3 regions of the Enterobacter sp. CP102 genome follow, and region 2 is predicted to be linked to each of the others. Evidence: predicted binding sites of a transcription regulator. Region 2 holds the regulator's gene; each other region holds the start of a gene.
What was found. Region 2 encodes LexA, which represses DNA repair genes until DNA is damaged. Its sites were predicted from a motif close to TNCTGTATGTACATACAGNA; they were not measured.
Positions count from the first base shown of each region.

Region 1 (7,074 bases), 660 kb from region 2:
GCGAAGCCGCCACCCGGCACTGTTTCATCATCAAGCCGTTAGCTTCACCGCTTCGCTGGAAAAATCATCCGCGGGTTCAAGCTTCAGATCCAGCGTCGCCAGCAATGCGCTTGCCTTGCCGAGGTACTCTTTCAGGGTGTACTCCAGGCGATCGATCACTTCCTGATCTTTGATCGGCGCTGCTTGCCAGTTACCGTCTTTATTAAACAGACCAAACTGATAGCTGTAAGTGAAACGTTTTTCCTCGGCTTCCATTTCCATCCACCAGCCCCAGAACTCACGTTTTTCGGGTGCAGGCTTCACATTGACGCATACAGCCAGGCAGTCGAAAAAAAAGCGATTCTCTTCACACTGCTCTTCTCGAATATACGGGCCAAGAGCCATGAACTTCTTAATCAGTCTACTTTTCGGGTGTCCACTCGGTAACGTCATTGCGATCTCCTTTTGTGAAGCCACTGTTTTACCAAACCATCAAAATTTAGCAATCTATTAACACAATCTCTGCGTGATCCAGCGCGTAATCTCTTTTAGCGCTTTGTCAAAATTCTGATACACCGGGCTGAACGGCACCTCAAGCAGTTTGCCATCCGCAGATGACGATGTGATTAAGCGCGACTCTTCTTCCGGGCTGAACGGATCGTTTTTCCAGAAACCGGACAGCATCGGCGTAGGACAACGCCGTCCCAGCAAGCCCTGCATTTTTAATGAGTAACGATTCAGTTCAACGCGCAGCGCTTCGTCAGATGCATCATGCATACCAAGTCGGCTTGCCAGTACGTCCAGATACATTTCCGGTACGCTCCCCTGGCGAGCAGGCTCACTTAAAAGCGCATGAACCACCGGGCCAAGACAGGCAACAGCTTTAAGACGGGAAGATTCAAGATAAGCCAGACGCACCGCGACGTTCGCGCCAAAACGAAAACCGAAAGCGGCCACTCTGGTGTGGTCAACCCACGGGATATTTTCCAGCGCTTTTAACGCGTGCTGGTGCAACAAGCTCGAATCCTGGGTCAGTTTCCATTTAGAGGAGAAGCCAATAGACGGCATATCAAGCGTTAACATCGCGATCCCTTTTGGTGCAAAGTAGCGCTCAAAAAGGCTGTAGTAGTCAGTCTGGAGTGAATCCAGACCACCGCACATTAATACGACCGGGAAGGGACCTTCGCCATCAGGCATATGCAGGAACCCGGTCACAGGGGTGCCTCCCGGGATAGTGAACTCCAGTTCACGCATCCGGCCCGGCAAACGCTGGGCGGCTTCTTCATAAGCACGGTTTGCGAGCGCCTGCGCTTGCTCGGCCAGTTCGTCGCCTTTCAGATGGGGGTAAGCAGCAATGCTGTAGAGGTTGGCAGCATGGAGCCAGTGCTGGCCGCTCAGAGTGGCATCCTCTTCCTGGCTGGCCTTCTGTTGCCAGAGCATCGCCTGTTTAGCCCATTCGTAAATCCAGTTTCCGCCACGATAACCGACCACGGTGTCGTAGAGTTCGCTGTCAGTGCGTTCGGCGTCGCTCATTACGATACGCGCCTGCACGTCGAGGATTTCGCGGGGATCGATTCCGCGCCAGATCCACATCAGGCGATTAATCATTCGATACCAGTGAGGTACATTTTTGCCGTCTAATGCAGACTGTACTGAAGGCATAGCGCCCTGGTTAAACCGGCGCACCAGCGTCGACGTTTCAGGGTGTTTAAAGCGGGGTTTGAATAGCGTTTCGCTAAGGTTTGCCTGCGTCATTGCATTGCCTCCATGAATACATCGTATAGAGACTATTGTAACTCGCCACAAGCTAAAAAAAACAACGCCCGGCATCACCGGGCGTTAAAATAATTTCGCGCAGGAATTAACGACCAGAGATAGGTGGAACGAAGACCACACCCATATCCCACGGTTGCTCAATCCAGGTATCCTGAGGGATATCAATCACGTAATCATCCACCAGCGGACGGCCAGCAGGTTTCGCGAAGATAGTGACGAAGTGTGCTTTAGGGTACATTTCGCGGATCGCAACCGCAGTACCGCCGGTATCGACCAGATCGTCAATAACGATGAAGCCTTCACCGTCGCCTTCGGCGCGTTTCAGCACGGTCAGTTCACGCTGGTTGTCGTGATCATAGCTGGAGATACATACGGTATCGACATGACGAATACCCAGCTCACGTGCCAGCAGTGCGCCCGGCACCAGACCACCACGGCTAACGGCAATAATGCCTTTCCACTGCTCGGAAGGCATCAGACGCGCAGCCAGTTTGCGTGCGTGAATCTGCAACATGTCCCAGGTGACGACGTATTTTTCGCTCATGTGAAGTGTCCCAGCCTGTTTGTATACGGCTTAAAAAGTGTTCAAGGGGGAAATAGGTTGCGCGAGATTATAGAGATCTGACGCACTAAAAACCAGTGTTTAGCGCCCTGAGCCCGAGTTTTTACATGCTTTATGCTACCAGCAACCAGAGAAAGTGGTATTCTCAGTTGCATCTCGCAAGCCTGACTTGTGGTAACTATTAACCTGCTAACCCTGTGACCTGCATCAATGTTTGCAGAGCATCGACAAGGAGACTTATCGTGTCTGAACTGTCTCAATTATCTCCACAGCCGCTGTGGGATATTTTTGCCAAAATCTGTTCCATTCCACACCCGTCCTACCATGAAGAACAGCTTGCCGAACATATTATTGGCTGGGCGAAAGAAAAAGGTCTGCACACCGAACGTGACCAGGTTGGCAACATTCTGATCCGCAAAGCCGCAACCGCAGGCATGGAAAACCGTAAACCGGTTGTGCTGCAAGCGCACCTGGACATGGTTCCACAGAAAAACAACGATACCGTTCACGACTTCACTAAAGATCCTATCCAGCCATACATCGACGGCGACTGGGTTAAAGCGCGCGGTACTACGCTTGGCGCGGATAACGGTATTGGTATGGCATCTGCCCTGGCTGTGCTGGCAGACGACAGCGTTGAGCACGGTCCACTGGAAGTGCTGCTGACCATGACCGAAGAAGCCGGTATGGACGGTGCTTTCGGCCTGCAAGCTAACTGGCTGCAAGCGGATATCCTGATCAACACCGACTCCGAAGAAGAAGGCGAGATCTACATGGGTTGCGCAGGCGGGATTGATTTTATCTCCACGCTGCCGCTGTCCCGTGAAGCGATTCCTGCTGGTTTCCAGACCTTCAAACTGACGCTGAAAGGCCTGAAAGGGGGTCACTCTGGTGGCGATATTCACTTAGGTCTGGGTAACGCCAACAAACTGCTGGCGCGTTTCCTGGCTGGCCACGCGGCTGAGCTGGACCTGCGTCTGGTTGATTTCAACGGCGGTACGCTGCGTAACGCAATCCCGCGTGAAGCATTTACTACCGTTGCAGTGCCAGCGGCAAAAGCAGACGAGCTGAAAAAGCTCTCCAGCGTTTATCTGGATATCCTGAAAAACGAGCTGTCTGCTAAAGAGAAAAACCTGACTGTGGTTCTGGAATCGGTATCGACAGATAAAGCCGCTCTGACTGCACAGTCTCGCGACAGCTTTATTCAGCTGCTGAATGCCACGCCAAACGGTGTTATTCGCAACTCTGACGTCGCAAAAGGCGTTGTGGAAACCTCTCTGAACGTGGGCGTCGTGACCATGAGCGATGACAGCGCAGAAATCATCTGCCTGATCCGTTCACTTATCGACAGCGGTAAAGAGTACGTTGTCAGTATGCTGGAATCTCTGGGCGAACTGGCTGGCGCGACAACATCCGCTAAAGGTAGCTACCCAGGCTGGCAGCCGGATGCAAGCTCACCGGTAATGGCTCTGGTGCGTGAAACTTACCAGCGTCTGTTCAACAGCACCCCGAACATTCAGGTGATCCACGCAGGTCTGGAATGTGGTCTGTTCAAAAAACCGTATCCGGACATGGATATGGTGTCTATCGGGCCAACCATCACCGGGCCACACTCCCCGGACGAGCAGGTTCATATCGAAAGCGTGGGCCACTACTGGACCCTGCTGACTGAACTGCTGAAAGCGATCCCTGCTAAGTAATACCCTCACCCCAGCCCTCTCCCACAGGGAGAGGGTGAAAAACGTAGGCCCGGTAAGCGTAGCGCACCGGGCTTTTTTATAATCCCAATACCAGCTGTCGTTCCAGCTGCGGATCCAGCAGCGTGACGTGTAATCCCACCAGCCGAACCCCTCTTCCACCCCGTCGTTCTTCCCAGGCTTTTTTTGCCGTTGCAATAAGATCGTCTTTATTCAGGCGCGGCCAGACGTGCTCCTGGGTGGTTTGCTGAAAATCATTAAACTTGAGTTTGATCCCCTGGCGGGCAATCAGCAGGTCTGGTTTCACCTTCGCCAGGCGCCGCTCCAGCTCCGGGTAAAGTTGCCCGGTGATAATGGCCTCGCATTCAGCCCAGTCATGAATATCTTCAATCAGCGTCCGTTCCACGCCAACGGATTTACGCAGCCGCTCGTTATTCACGCTTCGCTCGTCAATGCCCTGACTGCGCTCCCACAGGACGCGGCCAAACTTCCCGAAACGCTTAAGCAGCATGGCGAGATCGCTTCGCTGTACATCTTCGCAGGTGCGCAGCCCCATACTTTCCAGCTTCGCGGCGGAGACTTTCCCGACACCGGGTATTTTTCCAAGCGGCAATGTTTTTAAAAAGGCCGGAACGTCATCCGGGGTGATGACGTACTGGCCGTTTGGTTTATTCAAATCTGAGGCGATTTTTGCGAGGAACTTCACCGGCGCAACGCCTGCCGATGCCGTTAAGTTCAGTTCAAGGGCAATAGTCTGGCGGATCTCCTGCGCCATCAGCGTGGCGGATCCGTGGCAGTGGACGCTGTCAGTGACATCCAGATAGGCCTCATCCAGCGATAGCGGCTCAATCAGCGACGTGTAACGAGAGAAGATTTCCCGAATATGAACGGAGGCTTCTTTGTAGGCCTCAAACCGCCCGGGCAGAAGAGTGAGATGTGGGCAGAGTTTCAGCGCCATCGCCGTAGGCATAGCGCTGCGTACGCCGAATTTGCGCGCAGGATAATTGGCGGTGCTGATCACTCCGCGCTGGACGCGGCTCCCGCCAATGGCGATAGGGATATCCCGCAGCGCCGGGTTGTCACGCATCTCCACTGCGGCAAAAAAACAGTCCATATCCACATGGATTATTTTGCGCATAGTAAGCCCTCACTGATCACTGGATAAGTATACAGTAAAATCGTAAGGATTGAGAAGTGGATATAAGAACGCCGGGTGGCAGCTTTGCCATACCCGGCCGACAAAAACTTAAATAATGCGTTGCTGTTCGCGGGCCATCCGTTTTTTCCGCGCGTCGCACGGCTCCGGGCAATCGCAGACTTTTTCCATCCCCAGAGAAGAGATGCCGCCGCAACTGCCCTGAATGCTTTTGCGCTTAATTATCCAGCCCAGCGACATGCCAAGCACCACCAGCACAAACACCAAAAAAGTTGCCAGAAACGTCAACATCATCAGCCTCCAAAGTCATCCAGCATGATGTTCTCATCTTCCACACCCAGATCTTTGAGCATCTTAATAACTGCCGCGTTCATCATTGGCGGACCACACATGTAGAACTCACAATCTTCCGGTGCAACGTGCTGCTTCAGGTAGTGCTCATAGAGAACGTTGTGGATGAAGCCGGTGTAGCCTTTCCAGTTATCTTCCGGCTGCGGATCAGACAGCGCCACGTGGAAGGTAAAGTTAGGGTTTTCACGTGCCAGCTGTTCAAACTCGTCGTCATAGAACATTTCGCGCAGCGAGCGGGCCCCGTACCAGAAGCTAATTTTTCGCTGACTGCCGAGCCGTTTAAGCTGGTCGAAAATGTGCGAACGCATCGGCGCCATCCCAGCGCCACCGCCGATAAACACCATTTCAGCATCCGTCTCTTTAGCAAAGAATTCGCCAAACGGACCGGAAATAGTGACTTTATCGCCCGCTTTCAGTGACCAGATGTAAGACGACATCACGCCCGGCGGTGCATCCGGCACAGACGGTGGTGGCGTAGCAATACGCACGTTGAGCATGATGATGCCCTTCTCTTCCGGGTAGTTCGCCATAGAGTAGGCGCGCAACGTCGGCTCGTTGACCTCAGATACAAAGCGGAAAAGATTGAATTTATCCCAGTCGGCGCGGTATTCGTCCGGCACGTCGAAATCGGCGTAAGCAACGGTGTGCGCCGGGCACTCAATCTGGATATACCCGCCTGCACGGAAGGGCACATCTTCCTCATCCGGCACGCGCAGTTTCAGCTCTTTAATGAAAGTGGCTTTGTTATCGTTAGAGATAACCTCGCACTCCCATTTTTTGACGCCGAAAATCTCTTCCGGCAGCTCAATTTTCATGTTCTGGCGCACCGCAACCTGGCAGGCCAGGCGGCAGCCCTCTTTCGCCTCACGCTTTGTGATATGCGCCAGTTCAGTTGGCAGGATGTCACCGCCGCCCTCTTTCACCGTCACACGGCATTGCCCACAGGAGCCACCGCCGCCACAGGCCGAGGAGACAAATATCCCGTTCCCCGAAAGCGTGTTAAGCAGCTTGTCACCCGCCGGAGTGCGGATCTGGTTCTGCGGCTCATCATTAATATCAATAATGACGTCCCCGGCGTTCACCAGCTTAGAGCGCGCAGCCAGAATCAGCCCAGACAGCACCAGTACAATAAGCGTGAACATCACCACGCCAAGAATAATTTCCATATCGAAGCCCTCAGAGCTGCACGCCGGAGAAGGACATAAAGCCCAGCGCCATCAGCCCGGTGGTGATAAAGGTGATCCCTAAGCCACGCAATCCTGCGGGTACGTTGGCATATTTCATTTTTTCGCGGATCCCCGCCATGGTGACAATCGCCAGCATCCAGCCAATACCGGAACCAAAGCCGTAAACGATGGATTCACTGAAGTTGTAATCACGCTGGACCATAAACGACACGCCACCGAAGATGGCGCAGTTCACCGCGATCAGCGGCAGGAAGATCCCCAGCGCGTTATAAAGCGACGGGAAGTATTTATCGAGGATCATCTCGAGTATTTGTACCAGTGCCGCAATCACACCAATAAAGGTGATGAAGTTAAGGAAGCTCAGAT
Region 1 is NZ_CP104014.1:944,446-951,519, reverse strand. It holds gene crl (sigma factor-binding protein Crl) at 31-432, opposite strand; gene frsA (esterase FrsA) at 490-1,734, opposite strand; gene gpt (xanthine phosphoribosyltransferase) at 1,841-2,299, opposite strand; gene pepD (cytosol nonspecific dipeptidase) at 2,560-4,017, shown strand; gene dinB (DNA polymerase IV) at 4,094-5,152, opposite strand; gene nqrM ((Na+)-NQR maturation NqrM) at 5,261-5,461, opposite strand; gene nqrF (NADH:ubiquinone reductase (Na(+)-transporting) subunit F) at 5,464-6,687, opposite strand; gene nqrE (NADH:ubiquinone reductase (Na(+)-transporting) subunit E) at 6,698-7,074, opposite strand, start outside.
Region 1: dinB (DNA polymerase IV) is a predicted target of LexA. The motif match lies at 5,170-5,189, and genes of this name have one in related genera.

Region 2 (7,074 bases):
AGGTTTCGCTTTTGCCAGCAATGCCGGGTTGATTAACACCCCGCTGCCATAGCTGCCTGCCGCTACGCCCGTGCCACCCATCGCGTCACTACGCGCTTCTGTCCAGGTATTGGCTGCTCCCGCCTGATTTGCCATAAACAAGGAGACAGCGATGCTAACCACCGAAAATTTAAAATGTTTCTTCACAGTATGCTCGTCTTATAGTCTGTTATGAAATAACCCCTGTCTGTTATCACCCAAACAGGAACGAACTATTGCTGTGAATAAGTACAAAAAGACCCGCTATTTCCCTAAGTTAAATCACCAACAGGCCTGTTGTTTTTTGTGATGGCCCTCAATATTTATAGAAGAGGAAATTATTTTCGCCCAGGTTTTCCATCGTGCGGGCCAAAAAACTGCGGCGGATGGTCTACCCACCGGTCTTCCCGCGTGGCGGCATAAACCGGATTCAGCGGATAATAGATGCGGTTGTGCTTTTTGTTGGCCTCGCCAACGACCAGCAGCCGGACCTCTTCATCCGTATTGTTGATAAAGGTATGGCACACCCCGGTTCCGGCCGGAAACCCCACGCTATCACCCGGCTCCAGCTTCCACAGATAGCCATTTATCCAGACCTCCGGGTAGCCTTCCAGCACATAGATAAACTCCTCTTCGTCGCTTTCCGCATGGGGATACGACGTACGCCGCCCGGGAGGCAGGCGCTCGTGATGGATACCAATCCGCCCCAGGCCAAGTTTACGGGCCAGCGGCGCGCCAATGGAAAAACGCTCAGTGCTGTCGGGATAAGTGGAATCATCAGCGCCTTCGACATCGCGCCAGTGTCGAATACAGTCAGGTCTTTTCATTACGTGTTTCCCCGGATTGCGATGCGTCAGGTATAGCACACCTGGCGGCTCTCGGTGTTTTTAACAGAACATGATAAAGTGAGGGTTTTCCATCCCATAGACAGCCGAGGTGCTAAATGGATAAGTCCACAAAAGAGCTGCTGGCGCAAGCTGAGAAGCTCTGTGCGCAACGCAATGTGCGCCTGACCCCACAGCGCCTTGAGGTATTGCGTCTGATGAGCCTGCAACAGGGCGCCATCAGTGCGTATGATTTACTCGACCTGCTGCGCGAAAGCGAGCCGCAGGCCAAGCCGCCTACCGTCTATCGCGCGCTGGATTTCCTGCTGGAGCAGGGCTTTGTGCACAAGGTCGAATCAACAAACAGCTATGTGCTGTGCCATTTGTTTGATCAGCCGACCCACACCTCGGCCATGTTTATCTGCGACCGCTGTGGCGTGGTGAAAGAAGAGTGTGCGGAAGGTGTTGAAGACATTATGCATACGCTGGCAGCCAAAATGGGCTTCGCCCTGCGCCATAATGTGATTGAAGCACACGGATTATGCTCTGCGTGCGTGGAGGTCGAATCATGCAGCCATCAGGATGCCTGCCAGCATGACCACTCCATCCTGGTAAAGAAAAAACCGCGCTAACGACAAAAGATAAGGCGGCTCAGGGCCGCCCTCAGGGTGTACATCCTTGTACTTGCGGGTAATACCGGTCTACCAGCGATAGTCGTTACGCTTTTCCCAGTCGCCGACTTCTTTCTCCGCCTGATCTTTGGCGTAGCCATAGCGTTCCTGAATTTTACCGACAAGCTGATCGCGCTTACCTTCGATGACCGTCATATCGTCATCGGTCAGCTTACCCGATTGCTCTTTCGCTTTACCTTTGAACTGTTTCCAGTTGCCGCTGATTTCGTCTTTATTCATCATCAGGTCCTCATCGTTAAAGAGTGAAAGGGCCGCCCGAAACCTTCATTTCATGCTGGACGTGATAATAATTTTAGTTGAGCATCTGGCACTCATGGAATTATTCAGAATCTTTTACCATCATGAAAGATCGTGACGGGATGAAAACCAGGTATTTTTTCTCCAGTGCCGATGCCAGATAAACGCCAGCGAGAGGCCACGCAAAAGAAGAAAGACTGCAAGGGCCAGCCATAACCCATGATTCCCCAGATACGGTACCGTGAGCAGGGTTAAACCAAACCCAGCCGCCGCGACCGCCATACTGTTACGCATTTCCGCGCCACGCGTTGCGCCAATAAACATCCCATCGAGTAAATAACACCAGACGCCCACAACCGGTAAGATCACCTGCCAGATGATGTAGTGGCTTGCCAGCTCACGCAGTGCAGGTAATGACGTGAGCAGCGCAACAATATGCTCACCAAAGCAGGCGTAGATGAGCGCAAATGCCAGCGCCACCAGCCCAGCCTGCCGACATGCGGCGCGCCAGACATCCTGCAATTGCCCGCTTTCACGCGCGCCATACGCTTGCCCGGAATGGGCTTCTACCGCATAGGCAAAGCCGTCGAGGGCGTAAGCGGTAAAGGTTAGCAGCGTCATCAGCACCGCGTTGACGGCAACGATTTCCTGGCCAAGCCGCGCACCAAAGACGGTCAGCGCACCAAAGCACAGTTGCAGTAACAGCGAGCGCAGCATGATATCCCGGTTAAGCGCCAGCAGCTTGCGGATATTGCCGCGCCAGGCGGCCTTCAGCAGCGCAGGTGTTATGCCCCGCATCACCAGCACACGCCAGACCATCCACAGCCCGATAATCAGCGTGCCATATTCGGCAATAGCCGTTGCCAGCGCCGCGCCCTGAACATTCATGTGCAACCCCATGACCAGCCAGAGATCGAGCACTATGTTCAGGACGTTCCCGACAACCAGCAGGATAACGGGGGCGCGGGCATACTGGACGCCCAACAACCAGCCCAGCAGAACCAGATTTGCCAGCGATGCCGGGGCGCTTAGCCAGCGAATATCGAGGAAGCGCCGTGCCTGCTCCAGCACCGCTTCGCTGCCACCGACTATATGCAATGCCAGCTCAATGAGTGGCGTACGCAGCACAACGATAAGCACGCCCGCACCCAGAGCCAGAATTAACGGCTGTACCAGCGCACGTGCCAGACGTAGGGGATCTTTTGCGCCAAACGCCTGTGCCGTCAGCCCGGTGGTGCTCATGCGTAAAAAAAGCAGTAGCATAAAGAGGAAGCTGGTTGCCGTTGCGCCAATCGCCACGCCGCCCAGATAGACCGGTGAATCCAGATGTCCAATAACCGCCGTATCGACCAGCCCCAAAAGAGGAACAGTGATATTGGAAATAATCATCGGCAGTGCAAGACGCCACAATGCCTTATCAGAAGCAGTCAGCAGTGACATGAAAAATACCGGGAGTGAGAAATGAATCAGGCTACGGAGGTTCCGTAGCCTGTCAGGAAGAGATTACAGCCATTCTCCGTTGCGGATGACGCCAACCGCCAGACCTTCAATGGAGAAGCTTTGTTCGCGAAGATCCACCACGATGGGGGTGAATTCGCTGTTTTCCGGCAGCAGCTGCACAGTGTTGCCCTGTTTTTTCAGGCGCTTAACGGTGACTTCATCATCAATACGCGCTACCACTACCTGGCCGTTGCGCACATCTTGTGTCTTATGAACCGCCAGCAGATCACCATCGAGAATACCGATGTCTTTCATGGACATACCGCTGACGCGCAGCAGAAAATCCGCGCTCGGTTTGAACATGCCAGGATCGACCTGATAGTGACCTTCAATATGCTGTTGTGCCAGCAAAGGTTCACCTGCCGCGACGCGGCCAACCAGCGGAATGCCCGTCTCTTCTTCTACCAGCAGACGGATGCCGCGTGAAGCACCAGAAACAATCTCAATCACGCCTTTACGCGCCAGCGCTTTAAGGTGTTCCTCAGCAGCATTTGGAGAACGGAAGCCCAGACGCTGCGCGATTTCCGCACGCGTAGGTGGCATTCCCGTCTGGCCGATATGATCCCGGATGAGATCAAACACCTCTTGCTGCCTGGTCGTTAACGCTTTCATTCCGCCCCCTGGGTGTATATACAGTTATGCTGTGAGTATATACAGTTAAAGGCGATTTTGGAACCAAAAACTGCACAAAAAACCAGGGACTTAATTATTCCTCGAGGCTCATCGGAAATGCGACCAAAGCAGCGTGACCCAGGTGATCACCGCAGTGATAATCGCCAGCAACACGGCGGCAGAGCCCATATCTTTTGCACGACCCGAGAGCTCATGGAAATCAGAGCCAATACGATCAACAACGGCCTCAATAGCGCTATTGAGAATTTCCACTATCATCACCAAAAGCACAGAACCAATAAGAAGAACGCGCGTTATGGCATCGACATCAAGAAAACAGGCAATGATTACCGCCACGATAGCGGCAACGCCTTCCTGACGAAAAGCAGCTTCATTGATCCACGCGGCACGGAAACCTTTCCATGAATAGCCGGCAGCTTTGATGATTCGGGTTAACCCAGTGGTATTATTGGCCATTAAAAGAACCTTTTATTAGAAATAGCGTCAGTAACTATAGACACAGTGCGTTTACTGCCGCCCGAAGTATGACGGGTAACAACAGAAATTTTGCGCGCTTTCTGTTATCCTTGCGCCGCAATTGCATTATTAACCAGAGGCTTTACATCGTTTATGTCCGGCTGGCCACGAATTTACTACAAATTACTTAATTTACCATTAACCGTTCTGGTAAAAAGCAAGTCTATCCCAGCTGAACCCGCGCTGGAATTAGGGCTCGATACCTCTCGCCCTATTATGTATGTTTTGCCTTACAACTCGAAGGCAGACTTGCTCACGCTCCGCGCCCAGTGTCTGGCGCATGATTTACCCGATCCGCTTGAACCGCTGGAAATCGACGGTACGCTGTTGCCGCGCTACGTGTTCATCCACGGTGGGCCGCGCGTGTTTACCTATTACACGCCAAAAGAAGAGTCCATCAAGCTGTTCCACGACTACCTCGATTTGCACCGCAGCAATCCAGATTTGGATGTGCAGATGGTGCCGGTATCGGTGATGTTTGGTCGTCGCCCTGGCCGCGAAAAAGGGGAAGAAAACCCACCGCTGCGGATGCTCAACGGCATCCAGAAATTCTTCGCGGTGTCCTGGCTTGGCCGCGACAGCTTCGTGCGTTTCTCGCCTTCTGTGTCGCTGCGCCGCATGGCAGACGAACACGGTACGGATAAAATCATCGCGCAAAAACTGGCTCGCGTGGCACGTATGCACTTTGCGCGCCAGCGTCTTGCAGCTGTGGGGCCGCGCCTCCCGGCGCGTCAGGACCTGTTCAATAAGCTGCTGGCGTCTAAAGCTATTGCCCGTGCCGTGGAAGACGAAGCGCGCAGCAAGAAAATTTCGCACGAGAAAGCGCAGCAAAATGCCATCGCGCTGATGGAAGAGATCGCCGCGAACTTCTCCTACGAGATGATTCGCCTGTCCGATCGTATCCTGAGCTTCACGTGGAACCGTCTCTATCAGGGGATCAACGTCCACAACGCCGAGCGCGTGCGTCAGCTGGCGCATGATGGCCACGAAATTGTCTATGTGCCCTGCCACCGCAGCCATATGGACTACCTGCTGCTTTCCTATGTGCTTTACCATCAGGGCCTGGTGCCACCGCACATTGCAGCCGGTATTAACCTGAACTTCTGGCCAGCAGGGCCGATCTTCCGCCGCCTGGGTGCCTTCTTTATTCGTCGTACCTTCAAGGGCAACAAGCTCTATTCCACCGTATTCCGCGAATATCTGGGCGAGCTGTTCAGCCGTGGTTATTCCGTTGAGTACTTCGTGGAAGGCGGGCGTTCCCGTACAGGCCGTCTGCTTGATCCGAAAACCGGCACGCTGTCGATGACTATCCAGGCCATGCTGCGCGGTGGTACTCGCCCCATTACGCTGGTGCCGATTTACATCGGTTACGAGCACGTGATGGAAGTGGGTACGTACGCCAAAGAGCTGCGCGGTGCGACCAAAGAGAAAGAGAGCCTGCCGCAGATGCTGCGTGGTCTGAGCAAGCTGCGTAATCTGGGTCAGGGCTATGTAAACTTCGGCGAGCCGATGCCGCTGATGAACTACCTTAACCACCACGTTCCGGAATGGCGCGAGTCTATCGACCCCATCGAAGCAATACGCCCTGCCTGGCTGACGCCAACGGTGAACGGCATTGCCGCCGAGCTGATGGTGCGTATTAACAACGCAGGCGCGGCCAACGCCATGAACCTGTGCTGTACCGCGCTGCTGGCATCGCGTCAGCGTTCACTGACCCGTGAACAGCTTACCGAGCAGCTCGATTGCTATCTGGACATTATGCGTAATGTTCCGTACTCAGTGGATTCGACGGCGCCAGCCGCTACCGCCAGCGAGCTTATCGATCATGCCTTGCAGATGAATAAGTTCGAAGTTGAGAAAGATACGATTGGCGACATCATCATTCTGCCGCGCGAGCAGGCGGTGCTGATGACTTACTATCGTAACAACATCGCGCATATGCTGATGCTGCCTTCGCTGATGGCCGCCATTATTACCCAGCACCGTCGCATTTCTCGTCAGGAACTGCTGCGCCATGTCGACGCGCTGTACCCGATGCTGAAAGCCGAGCTATTCCTGCGCTGGAGTAAAACCGAGCTGGCGGCAGAGCTGGATAAACTGACCGAAGAGCTGCGTCGTCAGGGGCTTATCACCGTTAATAACGACGAGTTGCATATCAACCCGTCTCGCTCCCGCACCCTGCAACTGCTGGCGGCTGGCGCGCGTGAAACCCTGCAACGCTATGCCATTACGTTCTGGTTGTTGAGCGCTAACCCATCCATCAACCGCGGCACGCTTGAGAAAGAGAGCCGCACGCTGGCACAGCGCCTGTCGGTACTGCACGGCATTAACGCGCCGGAGTTCTTCGACAAGGCGGTATTCAGCTCTTTAGTGCTGACGCTGCGTGATGAAGGGTTTATCAGTGATACCGGCGATGCTGAGCCGGAAGAGACGCTGAAGGTTTACCAGATGCTGGCTGAACTGATTACGTCTGATGTGCGTTTAACGATTGAGAGCGCGACGCAGGACGAATGATGTGAAAAAGCCGGGTGGCGACTTCGCCTTACCCGGCTTACGATTCTGGACGATACTCAGGCCCGGTAAGCGCTAGCGCCACCGGGCTTTTTTCAGGCAAAATAACTCATCGCCAGCCCCAAAAACAGCACCAGGCCCAC
Region 2 is NZ_CP104014.1:280,058-287,131, reverse strand. It holds gene traF (conjugal transfer protein TraF) at 1-186, opposite strand, end outside; gene N1249_RS01340 (cupin domain-containing protein) at 357-845, opposite strand; gene zur (zinc uptake transcriptional repressor Zur) at 962-1,474, shown strand; gene N1249_RS01330 (CsbD family protein) at 1,544-1,753, opposite strand; gene dinF (MATE family efflux transporter DinF) at 1,874-3,211, opposite strand; gene lexA (transcriptional repressor LexA) at 3,275-3,883, opposite strand; gene N1249_RS01315 (diacylglycerol kinase) at 3,992-4,360, opposite strand; gene plsB (glycerol-3-phosphate 1-O-acyltransferase PlsB) at 4,514-6,934, shown strand; gene ubiA (4-hydroxybenzoate octaprenyltransferase) at 7,027-7,074, opposite strand, start outside.

Region 3 (7,074 bases), 2.1 Mb from region 2:
GTCATTTCCAGATAGGTCAGCGCCAGTGCTTTGACTTCTTCCGTTGCCTCTCCCGCCACAACATCGATGATCTCCTTACCGAAATAGTGGATCACCGCCGCCAGAATGATGGAGAAAAGGGTCATGATCATCAGCGACTGTCTGGCTGCCTCGCGAGCGCGTTTGGGATCCAGTTTCCCCAGACTGAACGCAACGACAACCGTTGTCCCCAGATCAATCGCGGCAAAGAAAGACATCACCACCATGTTAAAACTGTCTGCCAGCCCTACGCCGGCCATCGCCTCTTTACCAAGCCAGCTCACCAGGAAGGTGCTTAACACCCCCATCAGCAGGACACAGGTATTCTCCAGAAAAATGGGGACAGCAAGAGGGGTGATTTCACGCCAGAAAAGAACACGATAACTTTTACGTTTTGCGTACCAGGGCGTGCGCATAATCGCCTGGCGTATGGGGGCGGTGACGTTCAAAATGGACCTTAGCGAGAAAGTTGAAACTCCATTTCAAATGATGATGGAGAAATGCTCATCCTGCAAAGTATTTTCCATAAAAATATGTTTGGAATTACAACAAACTGACGACAGATTCAGCAATTGAACATTTTTACCTAAGATCAGGTTTGACAAAACTTTTTTCGCCGCTAAGATAAGCCTCCACAACGATTCCTCTGTAGTTCAGTCGGTAGAACGGCGGACTGTTAATCCGTATGTCACTGGTTCGAGTCCAGTCAGAGGAGCCACATTCTGAAAAGCCTGCTTTCGAGCAGGCTTTTTGCTTTTCTGCGCCAGGCACGAAGCGATTGCACCCCCTGCTGTTCCCCCTTATGTTAAGCAATTCTCTTGTTCAATGGTGATGAAGCATGAACCCTTTGTTTGTCTACGGCACGTTGCAACCTGGCCACTCAAATGCGCATATTCTGGAAAACATCGGTGGCGAATGGCTGTCGGGTTACGTGAAAGGCACCTTTTACGCGCGCGGATGGGGTGCAGCAGCCGATTTCCCGGGGATTGTTCTGGATGAACACGGCACGCGCGTTGACGGTTATCTGTTTGTCTCCGACAACCTTGAAACGCACTGGGCGATGCTGGACGAGTTTGAAGAGGGTTACGACCGGGTAGAAGTCAGTGTCACTACGGTGGAAGGCCAGCAGGTTACGGCGTGGATTTATCAACTACAGCCGCGCGCGGCGAGTTAAAACAAAAAAGGCTCTCTGTCACCAGAGAGCCCTTTTCACGTTCAGCAGCGATTACTCGCTTTTTGCTTCACCGTTTTTGATTTCGCCCATCACTTTCAGCTTTTTGGAGATGTCGCGACGTTCTTTGGACAGCTCAGCATTTTTGATGATGTAGTCATCAACGCGGTCTTCATAGTCGCTCTTCATGCTGGCGATAATGCCCTGAATAGCTTCAACGCTCATACCCGGCTTGATGTAGTCGCTCAGGTTGTCCAGCAGCAGAACACGTTTCTGGTTGTCACGGATCTTCTTCTCAACGTCCTGGATTTCGCGCTGCAATTTGTTTTTGCGGCGGAACAGGCGGACGAATTCCAGAACATCCTGGAACGAAGGCTTGGTAGTTTCCATTTTTACACCCCTGATAATGTGAGATTCGGATTCGTTAAAGCAACCGTTGTAACCGTAACCTTACTGACAGCGGTCGCGAATGACAATGAGTATATCGTTTAAAGCTATCATAACCCCAATTGCTGCTGAATCGAAGCAGCAGGCGTCACATAAGGCGATAGCTGCTTTTTATTTGCGCAGCGCCCGGCAGATCAGATGCGACAAAAGTTCCAGCTGGCGCGCCAGCTCCATGCTCAGCCAGACGTAGCCGTGGATCGGTGTTTCAGGCACATTGTCGCTCTGGCGTTCGTTGATAAGCTGCTTCAGCTCGGCAACGATTTCGGTCAGGCGCTCGCTGTTCGCCATAATAGGCTGCGGGTTCCCTTCATAGAGCGCGTGAGCAATGGTTAACAGCGTCTGTTGCGTCATCTGCTGCGTCTCTTTCAGCGTGTGTGCGTTAAGCATCAGCAGATGGCTGGGGCGAGAAGCCCAGTGCGCGTTGATTTGCAATTCGAGCATACAGACAAGATTACGACTGACCGTCTGAATCGCTTCGAAAACGGATTTCTGGATGTGCGTTTCCTTGCTGGCCGGGGTAATCAGCCCCCTCATCTTAACCACGTCATTGAGGATTTTTTGCAGATGCTTTTCAAGGCGCGGTCGCTCAACCAGGTTAGGGGAAAAACCAGTCTGATAAACCCGGTTAAAGGCCATGACGTAGTTTGCCATCTGGATACGCCAGTGCAGGAAAGCGCGCTGCGGCCAAATACCGGTGAACAGCATCGCCAGCAGCGAGCCAAGGATAACGTCTCCGCTTCGCCAGAGCGCGGTGGTCATATCCCCTGCGGGAGCACCCACCACCACCGAAAGCGTGATGCCAATCAGCAGTGCCTGATACGGTTTTTTCCCCAGCGCCAGCCAGCCGCAGAGGAACATAGCGCCGGCGCACCACGCCAGCATGACCGGAAACGAGATGAGTTCCAGTTTCAGGGCAATGAGACCCAGTGCAGAGCCTAAAACAGTGCCACCGATACGCTCAAAAGCCCGCGGGACGACATTACCCCAGAACGAGATTGGCCCCATGATGACCACCAGCGTGATCAGCGGCCACGTCCCTTCCGGGACATTCAGCAAGCGCACCAGTACAAAAGTCAGTACAAAAGCCAGCGCGATACGGCAGCCATGCACAACGCGGTAGTGTTGATACAACCGAATTTCAAACGGCGTTAATGATTTGTCGGGACGCACACCCGCTCTCCAGCAGCTCGGCAAACCACAATTGTACTGTGTTTTCAGCCGGGCGGATCACACCCGGCTGAAAAACCCTGCGTTTACCAGGATTAACCCGCTTTGTGCTCAACGGCAACGTACATTTCAATATCCCAGTAACCGTCTGCATTGCCATCGTTCAGATAGCGTTCAAAGCAGGGCTTCGGGGCACACTGATAGCGGTGGTCCTGCAATAGAGAGTTGAAGAATTGATACCATGGCGTCGCGAAATCAAAATTCTCGACCCTGGCAGTGGCAACGGCGTAGTCGCCGGCGGCGATTTCAGTCAGCATCACCCCTTCGCTGTTCTCGGGAATGACAAAATCTTCCGGCACCGTTACCGCCGTGTCACAACGCAATTTCTCTGCCGGGACGACATCCGGATTATCATAATAAACAGCAACCCATTCCAGCGGCTGGATCTGACGCCCGTCAACCCACATGACCAGTTGTTCAAAGCCTTGTTTTACCGTTTTTTCCCACGGCCCGACCAGGTGAAAGCCCGCGATTTTACGTTTCTGTTGCTGCCTGATGCTGTAGTCCATGCTGCCTCCGTTTATTACTGTATATATATACACTATAAATCAGATTTTCTATGAACAACAAACGAGGAGTGTTTATTATGTGAGCAGACTCGCATCCCTGCCAGTCTGCTGAAAGCGGTTAACGCACGCGATTAGATTTTGTGGTGCAGATAGTCGCCAAGACGTGAGAATAAGCCACCTTTATCAACGCTTTCCAGCGTTACCAGCGGCCAGTGCGCCACAACCTTATCCCGGTCGTAGAGCTGAATTTCCCCTACACGCTGATGCGCTGCAATCGGCGCTTCCAGCTCTTTTTTATCCAGCACATATTTCGCTTTGATGTTTGGTACTTCTGCTTTAGGCAACGCCAGCCAGAAATCCTGATCCGTGCCGAGCGTTACCTGCTCTTTATCGCCGTACCAGATACGCTCTGTACCCACTTTTTTACCATTATGCAGGATCTGCACCGTATCGAAGTTTTGTTGTCCCCAGTGCAGCAGCTTACGAGCCTGATCTTCACGACCTTTCGGGCTATCGGCCCCCATCACCACCGCAATTAAGCGGCGCTGACCGTCTACAGCAGAGGCAATCAGGTTAAAGCCTGCCCCGGATGTGTGCCCTGTTTTCAGCCCGTCCACGTTCATGGTTTTATCCCACAGCAGACCGTTACGGTTCTGCTGGGTGATCCCATTCCAGGTCAGGCTCTTTTCGCTATACATATGGTAAAAATCAGGCTCGCCGTGAATGATTGCCCGGGACAGAACCGCCAGGTCATAAGCGGAGCTGTGCTGCCCCGGTGCATCCAGGCCATGAACCGTTTCGAAGTGTGTGTCGCGCAGATTCAGCTTTTGTACGTAGTCATTCATCATGTTGACGAACTGCGGCTGGCCGCCCGCCACATGGTCTGCCAGCGCCACACAGGCGTCGTTACCGGAATCGACAATCAGGCCCCGGCTCAGATCGCGTACGGACACACGATCGCCTGGTTTCAGGAACATCAGGGATGAACCATCAAACACCGGGTTCCCTTTCGCCCATGCATCGCGACCCACGGTGACGATATCGTCCGGGGTAATACGGTGGCTATCAATAGCGCGGTCGACAACATATCCCGTCATCAGCTTTGTCAGGCTCGCCGGATTGCGTTGCTGATGTTCGTTGCCCGCCGTTAAAATTTGACCAGTGGTGTAATCCATCAGTACCCAGGATCCTGCCTGGATAGCGGGTGGCTGCGGTGAAAAATCCAGCGGATCGGCAGCCAGCGCAGATGAGATACTCGAAGCGAGTAAAGAAACAGCAATAAACAGACGGCGTTTCAACGGTATATCCTCAGGTCATTAAAAATCGTTGACCTTTTTACGGGACTTCTGATGTCGTTACCTGCCTTAATTGCAAAAAAATGTGACAAACAACATGTTTTACCTGAAGCCATCTCGCAAATTTCGCGCCTCAGGGCGCTTTTTATTCGGCCTGTACACCACGATCGTTTACCATAGTGGCGTCAATTTTTAACAGGATGGTATTACTGGTGTCTGACTCTGCCGCGCGCCCAACATTTTTATTTCACGATTACGAAACCTTTGGCACCCATCCGGCGCTGGACAGGCCATCCCAGTTTGCCGCCATCCGTACCGATGAAGATTTCAATATCATTGGCGAGCCGGAAGTCTTTTACTGCAAGCCCGCTGATGACTACCTGCCGCAGCCCGGTGCTGTGATGGTGACCGGCATTACGCCGCAGGAAGCACGGGATAAAGGGGTTAGCGAGGCCGAATTCGCCCGCCGCATCCACGATCTGTTCACCGTTCCGAATACCTGTGTGGTGGGTTACAACAACATCCGCTTTGATGATGAAGTGACGCGCAACATCTTCTACCGTAATTTTTACGATCCGTACGCCTGGAGCTGGCAGAACCGCAATTCACGCTGGGATTTGCTGGATATCATGCGCGCCTGCTATGCGCTGCGCCCGGAGGGTATCAACTGGCCGGAAAACGACGATGGCTTGCCGAGCTTCAGACTGGAACACCTCACCCGCGCCAATGGCATTGAACACAGCAATGCTCACGATGCGATGGCGGATGTTTACGCCACTATCGCCATGGCAAAACTGGTGAAGGCCGCGCAGCCGCGCCTGTTTGAATATCTGCTGAGCCATCGCAGCAAACACAAGCTCACTACGCTGATTGATGTCCCGCAGATGAAACCGCTAGTGCATATTTCCGGGATGTTTGGCGCCTGGCGCGGGAACACCAGCTGGGTTGCCCCGCTGGCCTGGCACCCTGATAACCGCAATGCGGTGATTATGGTCGATCTGGCGGGCGACATTTCCCCCCTGCTGGAGCTCGACAGCGATACGCTGCGCGAGCGGTTGTATACGCCAAAAAACGAACTGGGCGATCTGCCCGCGGTTCCGGTCAAACTGGTGCACATCAACAAATGTCCGGTACTGGCGCAGGCCAACACGCTGCGCCCGGAAGATGCTGATCGGCTTGGGATAAATCGTCAGCACTGCCTGGATAACCTCAAAGTGCTGCGTGAAAACCCAGAAGTGCGTGAAAAAGTGGTCGCCATTTTTGCCGAAGCTGAGCCATTTGTGGCATCTAAAAACGTCGATGCACAGCTGTATAACGGCTTTTTCAGCGATGCCGACCGCACCGCCATGAATATCGTCCTGAACACCGAACCGCGTAACTTACCGGCGCTGGATATCACCTTCGCTGACAAACGCATCGAGAAGTTGATGTTTAATTACCGGGCGCGTAACTATCCCGGTACGCTGGATGAGGTAGAGCAAGAACGCTGGCTCCAGCATCGCCGTAACGTCTTTACGCCAGAGTACCTTCAGCACTACGCCCAGGAACTTGAGTCGTTATATAACCAGTACGAAGGCGATGCTGAAAAACAGGCGCTGTTGAAAGCCCTGTTCCAGTACGCACAAGAGATAGTCTGAATTACAGATATAAAAAAGCCGGAGGCGATGTCTCCGGCTTTTTTTTGCCCGCTAACGCGGGCCTAAGGATTTGCTGGCAAGTCGTTATGCAACGTCTTCGTACTGAGGAACCGGATTGCGGAAGCTCTTGGTTACGCAAGCCAGATAAATCAGACCAATACCGCCCCAGATCAGACCCAGAACCATTGAGCTTTCTTCCAGGTTAATCCACAGTGCACCCACGGTCAGCGCACCACATACCGGCAGGAACAGGTAGTTGAAGTGGTCTTTCAGCGTTTTGTTGCGCTTCTCACGGATCCAGAACTGAGAGATCACGGAGAGGTTAACGAAGGTAAATGCCACCAGCGCACCGAAGTTAATCAGCGCAGTTGCGGTTACCAGGTCAAAATTAATGGCCAACAGAGCGATGGCACCCACCAGCAGCACGTTCCACGCCGGAGTACGCCATTTCGGATGAACGTAGCCGAAGAAACGGGTAGGGAACACACCGTCACGGCCCATCACGTACATCAGGCGAGAAACACCTGCATGTGCCGCCATACCGGAAGCCAGAACGGTGACGCTTGAGAAGATCAGCACGCCCCACTGGAAGGTCTTGCCAGCAACGTACAGCATGATTTCAGGCTGTGACGCATCCGGATCTTTAAAGCGAGAGATATCCGGGAAGTACAGTTGCAGGAAGTAAGAAGCACCAATGAAGATGATGCCGCCAATCAGCGCGGTCAGGAAGATGGCACGAGGGATCACACGCTCTGCATCTTTTGTCTCTT
Region 3 is NZ_CP104014.1:2,957,804-2,964,877, forward strand. It holds gene emmdR (multidrug efflux MATE transporter EmmdR) at 1-467, opposite strand, end outside; tRNA gene N1249_RS14060 (tRNA-Asn) at 661-736, shown strand; gene N1249_RS14065 (gamma-glutamylcyclotransferase family protein) at 857-1,192, shown strand; gene N1249_RS14070 (DUF496 family protein) at 1,244-1,579, opposite strand; gene N1249_RS14075 (FUSC family protein) at 1,748-2,806, opposite strand; gene sbmC (DNA gyrase inhibitor SbmC) at 2,899-3,372, opposite strand; gene dacD (serine-type D-Ala-D-Ala carboxypeptidase DacD) at 3,504-4,670, opposite strand; gene sbcB (exodeoxyribonuclease I) at 4,868-6,304, shown strand; gene N1249_RS14095 (APC family permease) at 6,389-7,074, opposite strand, start outside.
Region 3: sbmC (DNA gyrase inhibitor SbmC) is a predicted target of LexA. The motif match lies at 3,388-3,407, and genes of this name have one in related genera.